One region of the Solibacillus sp. FSL W7-1472 genome, then DNA from elsewhere that is predicted to be linked to it. Evidence: predicted binding sites of a transcription regulator. Region 1 holds the regulator's gene; each other region holds the start of a gene.

Region 1 (3,813 bases):
ATAAATTACTGCTTTAGTTTTTATCATTGTTCCCTCTCACTACTTTAATCGATTGCATATCAGTGGATTCATTCAGCTGGGCAATGTATTGTGAATCTTTTTCTACAGGTACAACCAGTACTTGTCCTAAAACAACTTTTTCATCCAGCAATCCGTTTTCCTTTTTCACTTCATCGATCCAATCATGCTTAGCCATTTTACCACGGTATTGTTCTGCCAACGACCATAAAGTATCGCCATGCTCTATGCTAACGTGTTCGTATAATTCTATTTTATCGTCCTGCATCATGAATAAAGCAATCATAAGTACAGAGAATAGTAGAAACATTGATGTAAAGCCATTTAGTTTAGTTTTTTTCATTTGTAAAACCCTCTTTCGAATATATGTTCGGAATATTTGTTCTCATAATAATACGAACATATGTTTTTGTCAACCGTTTTTTCGAACTTATGTTTGCATTCGTGTTCGCATACTGCTATACTTACTTTAAGAAAAATAGCATGATAAAGAGGTGAGTTAGTTGACACAAAAAATTTCAAAGCGGCAGCAGGCTATTCTAACTTTTATAAAAGAGGAAGTTCGTTCTAAAGGCTATCCGCCATCAGTACGCGAAATTGGAGAAGCGGTAGGTTTAGCTTCCAGTTCAACTGTCCACGGGCATTTAGCTCGTTTAGAAAGTAAAGGGCTTATCCGTCGTGACCCTACTAAACCGCGTGCCATTGAAATATTGGACCAGGAAGAGATGAACATCACCAAACAAGGTGTCATCCATGTTCCGTTAATCGGTAAAGTTACAGCTGGTCTGCCTATTTCCGCAATCGAGGATATTCAGGAATATTTCCCGTTGCCGGATGCTTACGGCTCACCGGAAGAAGAACTATTTATGCTTGAAATTATGGGTGAATCCATGATTGAAGCCGGAATTTTAAATGGGGATTATGTAATCGTCAAAAAAACGTCTACCGCGAACAATGGAGAGATTGTTGTAGCAATGACGGAAGATGATGAAGCGACAGTCAAACGCTTTTACAAAGAAAAAACTCATTTCCGCTTACAGCCTGAGAACAGTTCAATGGAGCCGATCATTGTCAATCAGGTTTCTATTTTAGGTAAAGTAGTCGGCCTCTATCGAAATATTCATTAATCAGAAGCTTGCCATTCTAATAGAATCGGCAAGTTTTTTAATGGAATAAAAAAACTCAGCCGTAAACGACTGAGCCTTTTATTACTTATGGCATGCTTCTATAAAACTTTTAAATAAGCGCTGTGCATAAACATCCCCGTTTGGCGCCAATTCTTCCGGGTGCCATTGTACCGCCACACAATACGGATGGGAATTGTGTTCAATTCCTTCAATAATGCCGTCTTTCGCAACTGCCGAAACAAGAAGTCCTTCCCCTAACTTTCCTACAGATTGATGGTGAAAAGTGTTAACACGGAATGTTTCTTCTGTAAAAATCTCCTTAAATTTCGGTGTCTTCACTTCAACGGTATGTGCCAATTCTCCACGCTTTGAAGGTTGTTTATGTAAGATTGTATTCTCTACCTGTGATGGTATATCCTGAATTATCGTACCTCCGAATGCAACATTCATAATTTGTTGTCCACGGCAAATACCTAGAACAGGCATTTGTCTTTTAAAGGCTGCCTTCATTAATAAAAGATCGCTGTCATCACGCTTTCTAACAACACTACCGATATGACGGTGCGGTTCCTCATTAAACAATAATGGATCGATATCCGCTCCACCAATTAATACGAGGCCATCAACTAAATTTAATACTGCTTCTACGTTTTCTTCCGTAGCATTCGGTATACAAATTGGTATACCCCCCGCTAGTTCTATCGACGTCAAATATGCGTTGTTTATATCCAATTTCTTGTCAAAATCATACATTGTTAATCCAATAATCGGTTTCATTCATTCTATCCCCTTACAATTTAAAGATAATTCCAATTATTTAAATTATACTATTTCGTTAAGCTAAGTTACTACAAAAATATAAAAGGATTGCCTGATTGCAACCCTTTCCCTTTTAAACAATTTCCAGTTGTTTTATAAAATACTGTTTAATTTCTTTCCAGTTGTTCACACGCATGAAACCTTCTTCTGATCGATTGTACGGCATCGAATACAATATACCTGTTCCTTTAAATGACTTGAGTTGGCGTGGGCTATCGTCAATTAAATAATCAGTATGTATTACCGCTTTATTTCCACAAAACACTATGTTCTGTGTTTTAATAAATGGTAAATACTCCATTAACCAATCGTACTTCGCTGTAAATGACCCGGGTACATCCATGGCAGCTGTCGCAATATAAATCTCATAATGCTCCTGCAGCTCTCGAATGACATCAATTGCATCTTCATCCAGTACTTTTAAATCTCTGAAATAGCCGGGCTCATTTAATAGAGCAAATAATTTTTTCGCATCTTCTCTAGGTAAATCGCGCTGTGTCGTCAGAAGAAATTCTTCATCGGTAAAATTTGTCCCGAAATTCTCGTTATATGTAACACATAATTTCGAATAAAAGTCAGCCAGCACCTGGTCCATATCGATGGCAATGCTTTTTTTCATGTAATAGCCTCCTTGAAAATTCCTAATTTTAGTTTATACAATTGTATGGCGAAAAAACAAGGTATAACTCTTTACAATTAACAGCGTACATATTTACGTTTAAAGCCGATTCGTCCTTTTTCCACCTGTTTTTCTATTTCAGCAAAAGCGTGCAGCAAACCCGGCTTTTTCCCTTCACGTTTCGTTTCAATTGGCCCGATTTCCTTAGCGAATTGGACAGCCTCTTCATGTAGAGGTTTAAATGAAACACCTACTGTCATGACAAAGTTATTCATTGCTACTTGTGTACGTGGTGGTGCTTGACGGATATTTTGTTTTACATACTCAAGCATACCCAATAATTTTTCTTTTGAAAATTCTTCATCTTTACGATTGCCGAGCTGCCAGCAGTAACAATGCCAACCTGCCGACATTTTTAGTTCCTCACCACTTGCAATCCATTTATCGCTTACTTCTTGCGCAATATCGGATTCAGCCAAAGTCACTGCAACAACATAATCGGAAATCATATAAAAATAGGCTTGTTCAATCCAGCGATCGTAATCTTCTTCAGTCATTGCTTTCGGATCCGCAATAACCCCGGCAAAATACATTGCATCATAGTTGCCTGTCGCATAAAGCTGTTCAGCCAGCTCCTGATTTATTTTTATTTGTTTTACATACGGTTTCATCGAGCCAGTCGTTACACCGAATAACGGCTCCTTTGCTCCATTGGACATATAAATCTTTTTTGTACGCTCTTTACCCAATGCCTCTAATTCTTGCATCATTGTATCAAGTTTCATAATAGCCTCCTTATGTTCAATCGGTAAATTTTAATCCTTCTTATTATACGATTTATATACTTATCATTCCAAGGTACTGAAGCATTGGTGATCGCACATTTAAAATTTTTAAAAAATTGGCAATTGATTTAACCGAATAATAAAGCAACCTCTGAACAGAATAATGTCAGGAGGTGATTTTGATGTCAAAAAATAAAAACATCAATAACAAGAATAACGCCGAATTCGGAATGGAAACGGATGTTAACCAAGTAATGCAGCAAAACCAAAAAGCTGAAGCTAAAAAGCAACAAGCTTCTGGTGCGTTTGCAAATAGCGGTTTGCAGAAGAAACTGAATTCAATGAATGCTGAGTTTGGTATGGAAACAAACGTTAACCAGGTGAAACAGCAAAACCAGCAAGCTGAAGCTAAAAAGCAACAAGCTTCTGGTGTGTTTACAAACAG
Region 2 (3,813 bases), 1.4 Mb from region 1:
ATGCCCGTGCATTTTGGACGGCCTGTTTTTCTAATCTAGTTTTCTTTATTTTTACAGCAGTTGCCAAAACAACTGCTGTAAAAAAGCCTCTGGTAGATGTCACAGATTTTTTAAAGGAATGGAAGTCAGCCAAAAAACGTCGCGTCGTGCGACAATGGCTGACTGACCCACATCCTGTGTGCCTGCAATTCCGCCGAGGCGTAATTGATATTTAGGGGGTTTTAGGAATGAATGCAGAAATTATAGCGGTAGGATCGGAATTATTATTAGGACAAATCGCCAACACGAATGCGAAATTTATTTCGAGCCAGCTTTCGGAACTTGGCATTAATGTTTATTATCATACAGTTGTAGGAGATAACGAGGCGCGGCTACTAGAGGCGATCAAAATTGCGGAACAGCGCGCGGATGTAATTATTTTCTCAGGTGGTTTAGGTCCGACAAAGGATGATCTGACGAAGGAAGCGATTGCGAAGCATTTGAATCGTACGTTAGTGTTTGATGAAACGGCGCTGTTTGCGATTGAGGAATTTTTCTCGAAGCAAAGACGACCGATGACGGAAAACAACCGAAAACAGGCGCTAGTACTGGATGGCTGCGAGGTCTTGTTGAATCAGCATGGGATGGCACCGGGGATGTTTTTGGAGGAAAATGACCGCATTTATATTTTACTGCCGGGTCCGCCAAAAGAACTTGAGCCGATGTTCCAATATGAAACGAAGCCAAAACTTGCGGCACTTTTACATGACGGCGGCGTAATTTTATCGCATGTACTACGTTTTTACGGGATCGGTGAAGCAGATCTGGAAACCCGTATACAGAGTATTTTGGAGGAACAGACAAATCCTACAGTTGCCCCGCTTGCTTCAGATGGTGAAGTTACATTGCGCATTACGGCAAAAGCACAAAACGAACAACAGGCATTCCGTCTAATCGAGTTAAAGAAACGTGAAATTCTCGATATCGTCGGAGAATACTATTATGGCGTAAATGATGAATCATTAGGTTTCAAGCTTGTGCAAATGCTTCTTGAAAATGAATTAACAGTTTCCGCTGCCGAAAGTTTAACGGCCGGTCTGTTCCAGTCGGAGCTGGCAGAAATCCCGGGTGTTGGATCTGCATTAATCGGCGGTGTTGTGACGTATACGAAAGAAGCAAAAATTAAGCACCTCGGTGTTTCCGGTGAACTGCTTGATGAAAAAGGCATCGTCAGCAGTGAATGTGCAGCAGCAATGGCAACACAAGTCCGTGAAAAGTTCGGTACAGATATCGGCGTTGGGTTGACGGGAGCAGCAGGACCGGGTGATCATGACGGACAGCCTGCAGGATCAATCTGGGTTGGCATTAAGATCGGTGACACAGAACCGCTCACGTACCGACTACAATTAACCGGTTCAAGAAATACGAACCGAATCCGCGCAGTGAAGTTTACATTCAGCTATTTAATGAGAGAATTAGCGAATCAAGGTTACAAAAAGCTGATTTAGTTGTTGTATTCTAATGAAAAAGACAATTTGATCAGTGATTTAAAGACATTTAGAAACATTCAAAGAAAAAGCGAAAATATGTTCGCTTTTTTCTTGAATGTTATCTCATTAGCAAGTATAATAGAGACATAAGTTAAATAAAGCTTTTTCTTAAGGAGGAAATAGTTTGAGCGATCGTAAAGCAGCATTAGATATGGCGTTAAAACAAATAGAAAAACAATTCGGTAAAGGTTCTGTCATGAAGTTAGGTGAAAACTCGAACCGTCATATGGAGACAACTTCATCAGGCTCTATCGCAATTGATGCAGCATTAGGTATAGGCGGCTACCCGCGCGGACGTATTGTAGAAGTTTACGGACCAGAATCATCTGGTAAAACAACAGTTACATTACATGCCATCGCAGAAATTCAGGCAAACGGCGGTACAGCAGCGTTTATCGATGCTGAGCACGCACTTGACCCGGTATATGCACAAAAATTAGGCGTTAACATTGACGAATTATTATTATCACAGCCGGATACAGGTGAACAAGCACTTGAAATCGCAGAAGCATTAGTACGTTCTGGCGCGATTGATATTATCGTAATCGACTCTGTAGCAGCATTAGTGCCAAAAGCCGAGATCGAGGGCGAAATGGGTGACTCGCACATGGGTCTCCAAGCGCGTTTAATGTCACAGGCATTACGTAAATTATCAGGTGTTATTAATAAATCGAATACGCTTGCTATCTTCATCAACCAAGTTCGTGAAAAAATCGGTGTTATGTTCGGTAACCCGGAAACAACAACAGGTGGACGTGCCCTTAAATTCTACTCTTCTATCCGTTTAGAAGTACGACGCGGTGAAGCGATTAAGCAAGGTACAGAAATTATCGGTAACAAAACAAAAATCAAAGTCGTAAAAAATAAAGTAGCACCACCATTCCGTACAGCAGAAGTGGATATTATGTACGGCGAAGGGATTTCAAAAGAAGGCGAAATCGTCGACATCGGTGCAGAACTGGATATCATCCAAAAGAGCGGTTCTTGGTATTCATACAACAGCGAACGAATCGGCCAAGGTCGTGAAAATGTAAAACAATTCTTCAAAGAAAACCCTGCAATCAAAGAAGAAGTGACAGAAAAAATCCGTCAACACTTCGGTATCGGCGAACTAGGCTACACAATCGGTGCCAACGATACAACTGAAGAAGAACTGGACGAACTAGAACTATTTGAAGACGAAAAAGATAAAGAATAATGTTACAGACCCAAGCGAAGAATTTAGCTTGGGTTTTTGTTTTGTGGGGGAAAGGCGGTTTTATGGATAAGGTGGAGCGGTCTTTGGTGAAGTACCTGTTGGGTCAGGGGAGCGTTGGAGTTTATTAGAATAAATATGAGTTTTATTAGACGATCTTTGAGTGTTATTAGAAGATGGGAAGCAGGAATTAGAAAATGAGATTGACTTAGGCTACTTTGATTAAATTTTTCTAAGCAAAACCGGTGGGAAAAATAAAGCAGGGTTTTTTATTAGAACAAATGTTTGCTATATTAGAAAAGCTCCACCCCATATTAGAAGATTCGATGAGAATATTTGAAAATCGGGACGACTTATTTGAAGAAGTACAGAATATATTAGAAAATCGCAAGTTTATTAGAACAAATAAAAATATATTAGAACATTTAGAACTATATTAGAACTTCCCGCCTCCTGGTAGCCCGTAAATCGCGTTAACCGGATTCTTTATAGAAAAGATTGGTAACCCGCCACCCCAATACAGACTAATTTCTGGAAGTCCCTTAATGGACCATAAAAATATAAAAAACCCTTTAAACCATGGCTATTCTTGACATACCTAATTTTGAACTATACAATTAAAATGTATAATTTCTAAATTTTGAAATGAATAGGCGGTATGTTTGAATAATTCAGATATATTATGCCGACTAAAAGAACATCAGACATATATAGGCATAGGAGGGAAACGATATGGAAATGATACTCCCTGCTTTGCTAGGATTCGCTGTCGGTGTCGCTGTTATCTATTTCTACATGAAAAACGTGAATGATTCAAAAGTGACTGGTGCAAAGCATGTTGCCGAGCAAATCGTGGAAGACGCGAAACGTGAAGCGGATGCACTGAAAAAAGAAGCACTGCTTGAAGCAAAGGATGAAACTCACAAATTTCGTACTGAAGCGGAAAATGACATTCGTGACCGTCGTGGAGAACTTCAGAAACAAGAGAACCGTTTATTGCAAAGAGAAGAAAACCTTGACCGCAAAGATGAAACTCTGAACAAAAGAGAGATAAGCTTAGAGCGTAAGGAAGAAGCTCTGGCAAGCAGA
Region 3 (3,813 bases), 1.7 Mb from region 1:
ATTTTTCACATTGTTCACCCTTCTGCTTTCAATTCAAATATCATGTCACGTAGTTCAGCCGCGCGTTCAAAGTCCAGCGCTTTTGCGGCTTCTTTCATTTCAATTTGCAATGTCGCAACAAGCTTCTCCAGCTCTTTTTTCGTCAGCTTTTTACCGCCTGTCACTTTTGTAATATATGTTTCTTCCTGTTCCGCAGCTTGTGTGGCGCGGATAATATCAGGAATCTTTTTAATGATTGTTTTCGGTGTAATACCATGTTCTTCATTGTAAGCCATTTGAGTTTCACGACGGCGCTTTGTTTCACTGATCGCCTTTGTCATTGAATCCGTCATATTATTGGCATACATAATGACATGACCGTTCGAGTTACGCGCAGCACGTCCGATAGTTTGAATAAGCGAACGTTCCGAACGGAGGAATCCTTCCTTGTCCGCATCCAAAATTGCGACAAGAGATACTTCGGGAATATCAAGACCTTCCCTTAATAAGTTAATGCCGATCAGCACATCATATGTCCCTTTACGAAGTTCCCGGATAATTTCGATCCGTTCCAGCGTTTTGATTTCAGAGTGCAAGTATTCGACTTTCAAGCCCATTTCTTTTAAATAGCTCGACAAATCTTCGGACATTTTCTTCGTCAATGTCGTAACGAGTGTCCGTTCATTACGACGGATTCGCTCATGAATTTCATCGATCAGATCATCAATTTGCCCTTCAATCGGACGGATATCAATCGTCGGATCAAGCAGCCCTGTCGGACGAATAATCTGTTCCACCATTTCCGGTGTATGCTCTAATTCATAAGGTCCTGGTGTTGCCGATACATAAATGGCCTGGCTTACTTTCGATTGAAACTCGTCAAACATTAGCGGACGGTTATCGAGTGCGGACGGCAGACGGAAGCCATGCTCGACCAATACTCCTTTACGAGCCTGGTCTCCATTATACATACCACGTACTTGCGGTAATGTAACATGGCTTTCATCAACGACAAGCAAAAAGTCTTCCGGGAAGTAATCAAGTAATGTATACGGCGTCGCCCCTGCTTCACGCAATGTTAAATGGCGCGAATAGTTTTCGATACCTGAGCAGAAGCCCATTTCCTTCATCATTTCCAGATCGTAATTTGTCCGTTGCTCCAGGCGCTGCGCTTCCAGTAAACGGTCTTCCGAACGCAATGTTGTAAGACGCTCCTCCAGCTCTTTTTCGATATTTTCTATGGCAATTTTCATTTTCTCTTCACGGGTAACGAAGTGGGATGCAGGGAAAATAGCTACATGCTGACGGTCCCCTAAAATTTCGCCCGTCAGTGCATCCACTTCACGAATCCGGTCAACTTCATCTCCGAAAAACTCGATTCGGATACAGTGTTCATCGCGTGAAGCCGGAAAAATTTCGACAACATCCCCGCGCACTCGGAACGTACCGCGTGTAAAGTTAATATCATTACGTTCATATTGAATGTCGACTAGTTTCCGCAATAGCTGATTGCGCTCGATTTCCATCCCTGTACGAATTGAAACGACCATTTCACGATATTCTTCCGGATTACCGAGACCGTAAATACACGATACGGATGCGATAACAATGACATCTTTCCGTTCAAACAAAGCAGTCGTTGCCGAGTGGCGCAATTTATCGATTTCTTCATTAATACTTGAATCCTTTTCAATGTACGTATCGGTTTGCGGTACATACGCTTCCGGCTGGAAATAGTCATAGTAGCTGACGAAATATTCAACTGCATTATCCGGGAAAAATTCTTTAAACTCACTATATAATTGGCCGGCCAGTGTTTTATTGTGTGCCATCACAAGCGTCGGCTTATTCACTTCTTTAATTACATTGGAAATCGTAAATGTTTTACCCGTACCTGTCGCCCCAAGCAATGTCTGGTGACGCTTGCCTTCTTTAACTCCCTGTATGAGCTGTTTAATCGCTTCCGGCTGATCCCCGGCAGGCTGATAGGCGGACTTTATTGTAAAAGTTTCTGTCATATTTAGATTGTCCTTTCTGTCACTTATGGTATCTTCTATTTTAACATACCCGTTTTTAATTTACGATAAAATTGCGAACGTACATTCGAATTTAGTGTGGCGTTAGCGTTTTAGATGCGCGTTGTTGGTTTTATTAGAACTTTTGTGGTGGATATTAGAAAAGTACGGTGACTTATTTGAAGATTCGAGCCGGTTATTTGAAAATCCCGAGCACTTATTAGAAGAATTATCCTTTTTATTGGAAAATAACCAATTTATTAGAACTATTTTTATTTTATTAGAGTCTTTCCATCATATATTAGAAAACAACCTGAGCCCGGATTTTGCCCATAAAAAAAACCACCTGGAATAGGGTGGCTTTTACGAAACAGTTTCCAATAACTCTTTTAACTCTGTAGTATAGCTGTAAAATGCTTGTTCGTTCTTTTGATCTAACGATGTATCGATAAGTAACTTTAATTGTTCAATACGTTGCATCCGCTGCAACCGACTAATAAATAAATCTAAATAAATTTCATTCAATAGCTTCTCTGCATGATGTTCAGTGGACTGCTGACTAACCGCTTTTAAAAAGTCTGTATACGAATAATATTTATCCATCGATATCACCTCGACCTCTTTTAACCATTATAAGTTAAAAATCATACAATTTGCAATATATTCTGAAAAATTATCATATGACAGAATTTTCTAAATATAATGTTGATTTTTAGCACTTTATGCAGTAGTTTAGATGTATAGTGAAAATTTAAGCGATTAAAAAAGTAGGAAAGATAGGGGATGCAAAATGATCAGTAATTTAACACGAAATTCCAATTACATTATTTCTAATTCCACCTTTTGTTTGAAGTCCTATCAGCATCGAGATAAAATTCACACTACTATATTGGACAAGTACGGCAAATCTACCTCTCCGTATAAGCCTCTAAAAATTATTCGCGATACATGTCGTCTGCATGGAAGTTCCTATGATGCTAGCAAATATCAGGCGAGGGGATTTTTCGGAGAGAATAAACATAAATTGCCGATCATGGTGGCCTATGATTTCGGGGACCCGTGCATTTTGTTCCCGCTGTTTTCGCCGTATTCACCTCAAAATATTTGGATATCCTTGAATCCTATTATTAATATTAGTGAAGACGGGGATAAAACGCTCGTAACTTTTGTAGATAATACTGAAATTAGTCTGGACATCAATATGAAATCATTCAACCAGCAATATGTGCGCGCTGCGATGTACTATAAATATCTGCTTTTACAGCGCAATAGTATCTTATAAGAGCATCAGTTTTTTTTAAAATATTCAGCAAGAAGTAACTCACTTTGATTACGAAGGCGAATATTCGAATATCTTCTACACTCCATGACTCCCCCAAAGTAAAAATGATACTCGGTAAACAAATCATCCGTTTTGCCTCTCACTAAGCGCATCTGATGAAGTTTAAAATAGTCCTTCGTTTCTTTTAAGTCATGCTCTATTTTGATACGTACAGCATCGATTAATTGCAAATAGGGATTTTTAAATTTGAACGGACTTTGCTCCACTATTGAGTAATCCTTCCCAAGAATAATTAACAGCAACGGCAAATAAATCCCTGCCTCATAATACGGAATCGTTTTAGAAGGAATTTGCAGCATACGAATACCTCCAATTAATAAGAACGTTTGTTCGTATATGTATTTTCACATATTTTTTTATATTTGACAAGTGGAAAATAAACACCTAGCTTAAATTTCACTAAAAAAAACCGTGCCTTAGTTTATTTACTAAGGCACGGTTTTCATTTTCTTCGACATGGAAGGTATTAATATGAAA
Region 4 (3,813 bases), 2.0 Mb from region 1:
TCGTTGTTGGACGTTGCAGTGTATCTTGTGGTGTATTGTCCTTTGGCGTAGAAGGACCAAATGCGCCGATTGAGCTTGGCGTAAAAAACTGCATATCAAGTTCACGCGCCACTTCAAGTGCATTCATTAAACCGCCCATATTTAAATTCCAGGCGAAAACTGGATTTTTTTCTGCTGTTGCCGAGAGTAATGCAGCCATGTGTATCATCGTGTCTGCACCAAAATCATGGGCAAGTGTGTGCATGCGTTTCCCATCTGTTACATCCAATACTTCAAATGGACCTTCATGCTGATCAATCTTTCGAATATCTGTTGCCAATACATTATCTGTGCCATACGTATGACGTAATTTCTCTACTAATTCCGAACCAATTTGACCCAAAGCACCGGTCACCATAATTTTCTTCACGCTGAAGCCTCCCTATCCTTTAAAAGACAATTTTCAGCCTGTTACCGCTGAATATACCGTCTATTATTTCTCATCTATTAAAACAAATGTCCTTGTGGAAAATACATAGAACCATCCGTAAAACTTGATGTTCAAACATTTTCATGAAATTCATTATATGGTGTTCTTTTCTAAAAAACAATATTTAAAAAATATTCTTTTTCAGCAATACATTTGTACGTGTGAAATATTCGAATAGTGAAATTGCTTTTATATGGGTGGTTCTCGTTGTAAAATTGAGAGAAATTAAATTCTCCTGAAAGTCTACTCATCTAAGAGCGCTTCATAAATATGGTGGAACTGAATTCTTTCGCTGTTTGCCAGCTTGACGTATTGTTCGTGGATGTTGATTTTTTGAATTGCTCCGGAAACTGTATAAAGGCCTGTTTGCTCCCATACTTTTAGTTGGATCGGGCAATGCTCTGTGTAGGCTCGCTGCAGATTGATGTTAATTTGTTCTAACTGGGCTTCGTCGAGTTGGGGTTGGGTAACAATTGTGTCCTCTTCCTGCCATTCACGCAATAGTTGGACATGCTCCGGCAGCATCATTGCGTTCCATTTAATTGCTCCTCTATCTTTGTTCATCGCCTTCACTCCTTATTGTTTATGCCCGCCTACTAATTTAGCCCGTGTCAGTGCAGTACCTGCTTCCGTATAGGAAACAGCACGCAAAATCGCTGTTGTTCCGTATTTTGTACGTAAACGGTCCATCGTTTCTCCGAGCTTGCGGTTGCGCCACCTCATCTCATCAAACAGACTGAGCTGCATCGAATATTCACTTTCAATATTGCTTAATGTAATCGTAACTTTGCGCGCCGGTCGTTCTGCATAAAATTCGTCGAGCAGCTGCTTGCACACTTCGAAAATTTTCATTGTATCGTTTGTCGGCTCATCGATTGTGCGGGAACGATGAAATCCGCCTCCGAAGGCATCTTTACTGTAGCTAAGCCCTAATGAAATCGTCCGCCCGATTTTTTTCGCTTCCCGCGCCCGCCTTGCCACGTCTTCACACATTTCCAGCAATACGACTAAAATTTCATTTCGGCTGCGATAATCGCGCATAAGCATTTGGCCTTTCCCGAAGCTGATCTGCCCTTGCATAATCGGTGCTCCGACTGTCGAATGATCGATTCCCCATGCGTGGTAATAAAGCTGGTTGCCGAGAACACCGAAGCGCTTTTCAAGTAACGCTAAATCGGCATGCGCCAAATCATAGACAGAGTAAATCCCCATATGGTTCAGCGTTCTTTCCGTTCGGCTACCGATGCCCCACATTGTAGATAGCGGCATGATCGGCCACAGTTTTTCCGGTACATCATTATATGTCCATTTCGCAAATCCCGTCTTTTTTGCTTCGATGTCGAGCGCCAGTTTTGCCATCAGCATATTTGGGCCAAAACCGACTGCACATGGAATTTCAAATTGATTGTAAACGAGCTGCTGAATGTATTTTGCCGTTTCTTCGGGCGGTCCCCATAACTTTTCTGTTCCGGTTAAATCGATAAAACTCTCGTCGACGCTATATACATGAATGGCCTCTTTTGGAACGAACTCATTGAACAGACGTGTAATTTCCATTGATATGCGAATAAATAACGACATCCGCGGCTCAAAAAGGCGAATATCCGGATGTGGCGGGATTTCGTATAATCGCGAACCTGTGCGAATATTAAAGCGCTTTTTCATCGGAGGGGACGCTGCAAGCACAACACTTCCCTTTTGCTGAAAATTTCCGACAATCGCAATCGGGACTTCCATTACATTTAAATTTTCAACCGATGCAATACAGCTTGCATAAAAACTGCGCATATCAATACAAATAATCGAACGTTCCGGCGCATTTTCATACATAAAGCTCATCTCCTTATATCGAACGTTTGTTCTTATATTAAAATGAGACGTGTGAGATGGCAAGTGGAAAGTAGTGGCTGTTTTGGTTGTTAGGGATTTTTTTTCGGTATGAAAGAGTTATTTTGCTGCTTAATGTAAAAAAGCGCACTGGCATTATCCAGTACGCTTCTAAAACTTATTCTTTTATTACTTTTTCATAAAGACCTGGACGGCGATCTTCGTATACAGGGATGCGGCCGCGCACTTCATCGACCGTTGAAAAATCAACGTCAATAATCGCCAGCTCCTCATCTTCTGCGCCTGTCCAAAGCACCTCGCCCCATGGTCCGATAATCATCGACTGGCCATTAAAATTTTCCACTTTACGGGCAATACGATTTACCGCAACGACGAAGCACTGATTTTCAATCGCACGCGCCTGCAGTAATATTTTCCAGTGATCAATACGTGGTGTCGGCCACTGTGCTGGTATGAACAGTACCTTAGCACCGTCCAATGCATGAGAGCGCAGCCATTCCGGGAAGCGGATATCGTAGCAAATCGCTCCGCCCGCTTCGAGCTCACCTAATGCGAAACGGTTCATGTTACTGCCGGATTCCAAATATAAATGCTCATCCATTAAGCGGAATAAATGCACTTTACTGTACTCGCCGACTAATTCACCATCGCAATTGTACGTATACATCGTATTGTAAAACTTATCATTACGCTTCACCGATACCGAACCGCCTACAATATGTACCGCCAATTCTTTTGAAAGACTGCTTAAAAATGCTTTTGTACGTTTACCATTTTCGTCTGCCAGCTCTTCAAGTTTTTCGAGCGCATAGCCCGTATTCCACATTTCCGGCAATACGACGATTTCAGCACCGCCTGCTACCGCTTCGCGAATAAACTTCTCCGCGCGTTCATAGTTTTCATCTACCTTGCCAAAACCAACATTCAACTGAATACAACCAATTTTCATAACTGCCACCGCCTTAAAAATTCCGTGCGAATCAATTTTCGCTTATTCGTACTCATTGTAACATCTCACTTCAAGTTGTCAAAATCTTCACTTTACTTAAGTGAAGTTTTAGACTAACATTAACCTTACTATTTTTCAGAGGTGATAAAAAATGATTGAATTCTCGAAAAAGCTGCAACAGTTACCACAACAGTTTTTCGCAGCACTTGTAAACAAAGTAAATGAAGCGCTTGCTGAAGGGCGCGATGTCATTAATTTAGGTCAGGGAAATCCGGACCAGCCGACACCGGCACATATTGTTGAAGCACTACAAATTGCGGCAAACGACCCGCAAACACATAAATATTCCCCATTCCGCGGTATTGCAGAGCTCCAGCAAGCGGCTGCAGATTTTTACAAACGTGAATATAATGTCGATATTGATCCTGCTACAGAAGTGGCTGTCCTTGGCGGAACAAAAATCGGTTTAGTCGAACTTCCGCTTGGGCTCCTGAATCCGGGTGACTATATGCTCCTTCCAGATCCGGGTTATCCGGATTACTTATCC

The links. Region 1 encodes LexA, which represses DNA repair genes until DNA is damaged. Its sites were predicted from a motif close to CGAACATATGTTCG; they were not measured.
Region 2: a site for LexA is predicted at 1,559-1,572, ahead of recA (recombinase RecA). Genes of this name have one in related genera too.
Region 3: a site for LexA is predicted at 2,072-2,085, ahead of uvrB (excinuclease ABC subunit UvrB). Genes of this name have one in related genera too.
Region 4: a site for LexA is predicted at 2,319-2,332, ahead of MKY07_RS02540 (UV damage repair protein UvrX). Genes of this name have one in related genera too.

Annotation. Positions count from the first base shown of each region.
Region 1 covers NZ_CP150208.1:2,493,679-2,497,491, forward strand. The annotation lists gene MKY07_RS12425 (recombinase family protein) at 1-27, opposite strand, end outside; gene MKY07_RS12430 (LysM peptidoglycan-binding domain-containing protein) at 14-361, opposite strand; gene lexA (transcriptional repressor LexA) at 522-1,145, shown strand; gene MKY07_RS12440 (gamma-glutamyl-gamma-aminobutyrate hydrolase family protein) at 1,227-1,922, opposite strand; gene MKY07_RS12445 (5'-3'-deoxyribonucleotidase) at 2,038-2,583, opposite strand; gene MKY07_RS12450 (DNA alkylation repair protein) at 2,661-3,368, opposite strand; gene MKY07_RS12455 (gamma-type small acid-soluble spore protein) at 3,551-3,813, shown strand, end outside.
Region 2 covers NZ_CP150208.1:1,104,157-1,107,969, forward strand. The annotation lists gene MKY07_RS05290 (competence/damage-inducible protein A) at 228-1,487, shown strand; gene recA (recombinase RecA) at 1,654-2,727, shown strand; gene rny (ribonuclease Y) at 3,457-3,813, shown strand, end outside.
Region 3 covers NZ_CP150208.1:745,311-749,123, reverse strand. The annotation lists gene uvrA (excinuclease ABC subunit UvrA) at 1-9, opposite strand, end outside; gene uvrB (excinuclease ABC subunit UvrB) at 15-1,997, opposite strand; gene MKY07_RS03560 (IDEAL domain-containing protein) at 2,358-2,597, opposite strand; gene MKY07_RS03555 (competence protein ComK) at 2,785-3,276, shown strand; gene MKY07_RS03550 (hypothetical protein) at 3,282-3,635, opposite strand; one part of gene prfB (peptide chain release factor 2) at 3,803-3,813, opposite strand, start outside.
Region 4 covers NZ_CP150208.1:506,983-510,795, reverse strand. The annotation lists gene MKY07_RS02550 (L-threonine 3-dehydrogenase) at 1-409, opposite strand, end outside; gene MKY07_RS02545 (YolD-like family protein) at 713-1,033, opposite strand; gene MKY07_RS02540 (UV damage repair protein UvrX) at 1,046-2,299, opposite strand; gene MKY07_RS02535 (carbon-nitrogen family hydrolase) at 2,475-3,266, opposite strand; gene MKY07_RS02530 (pyridoxal phosphate-dependent aminotransferase) at 3,421-3,813, shown strand, end outside.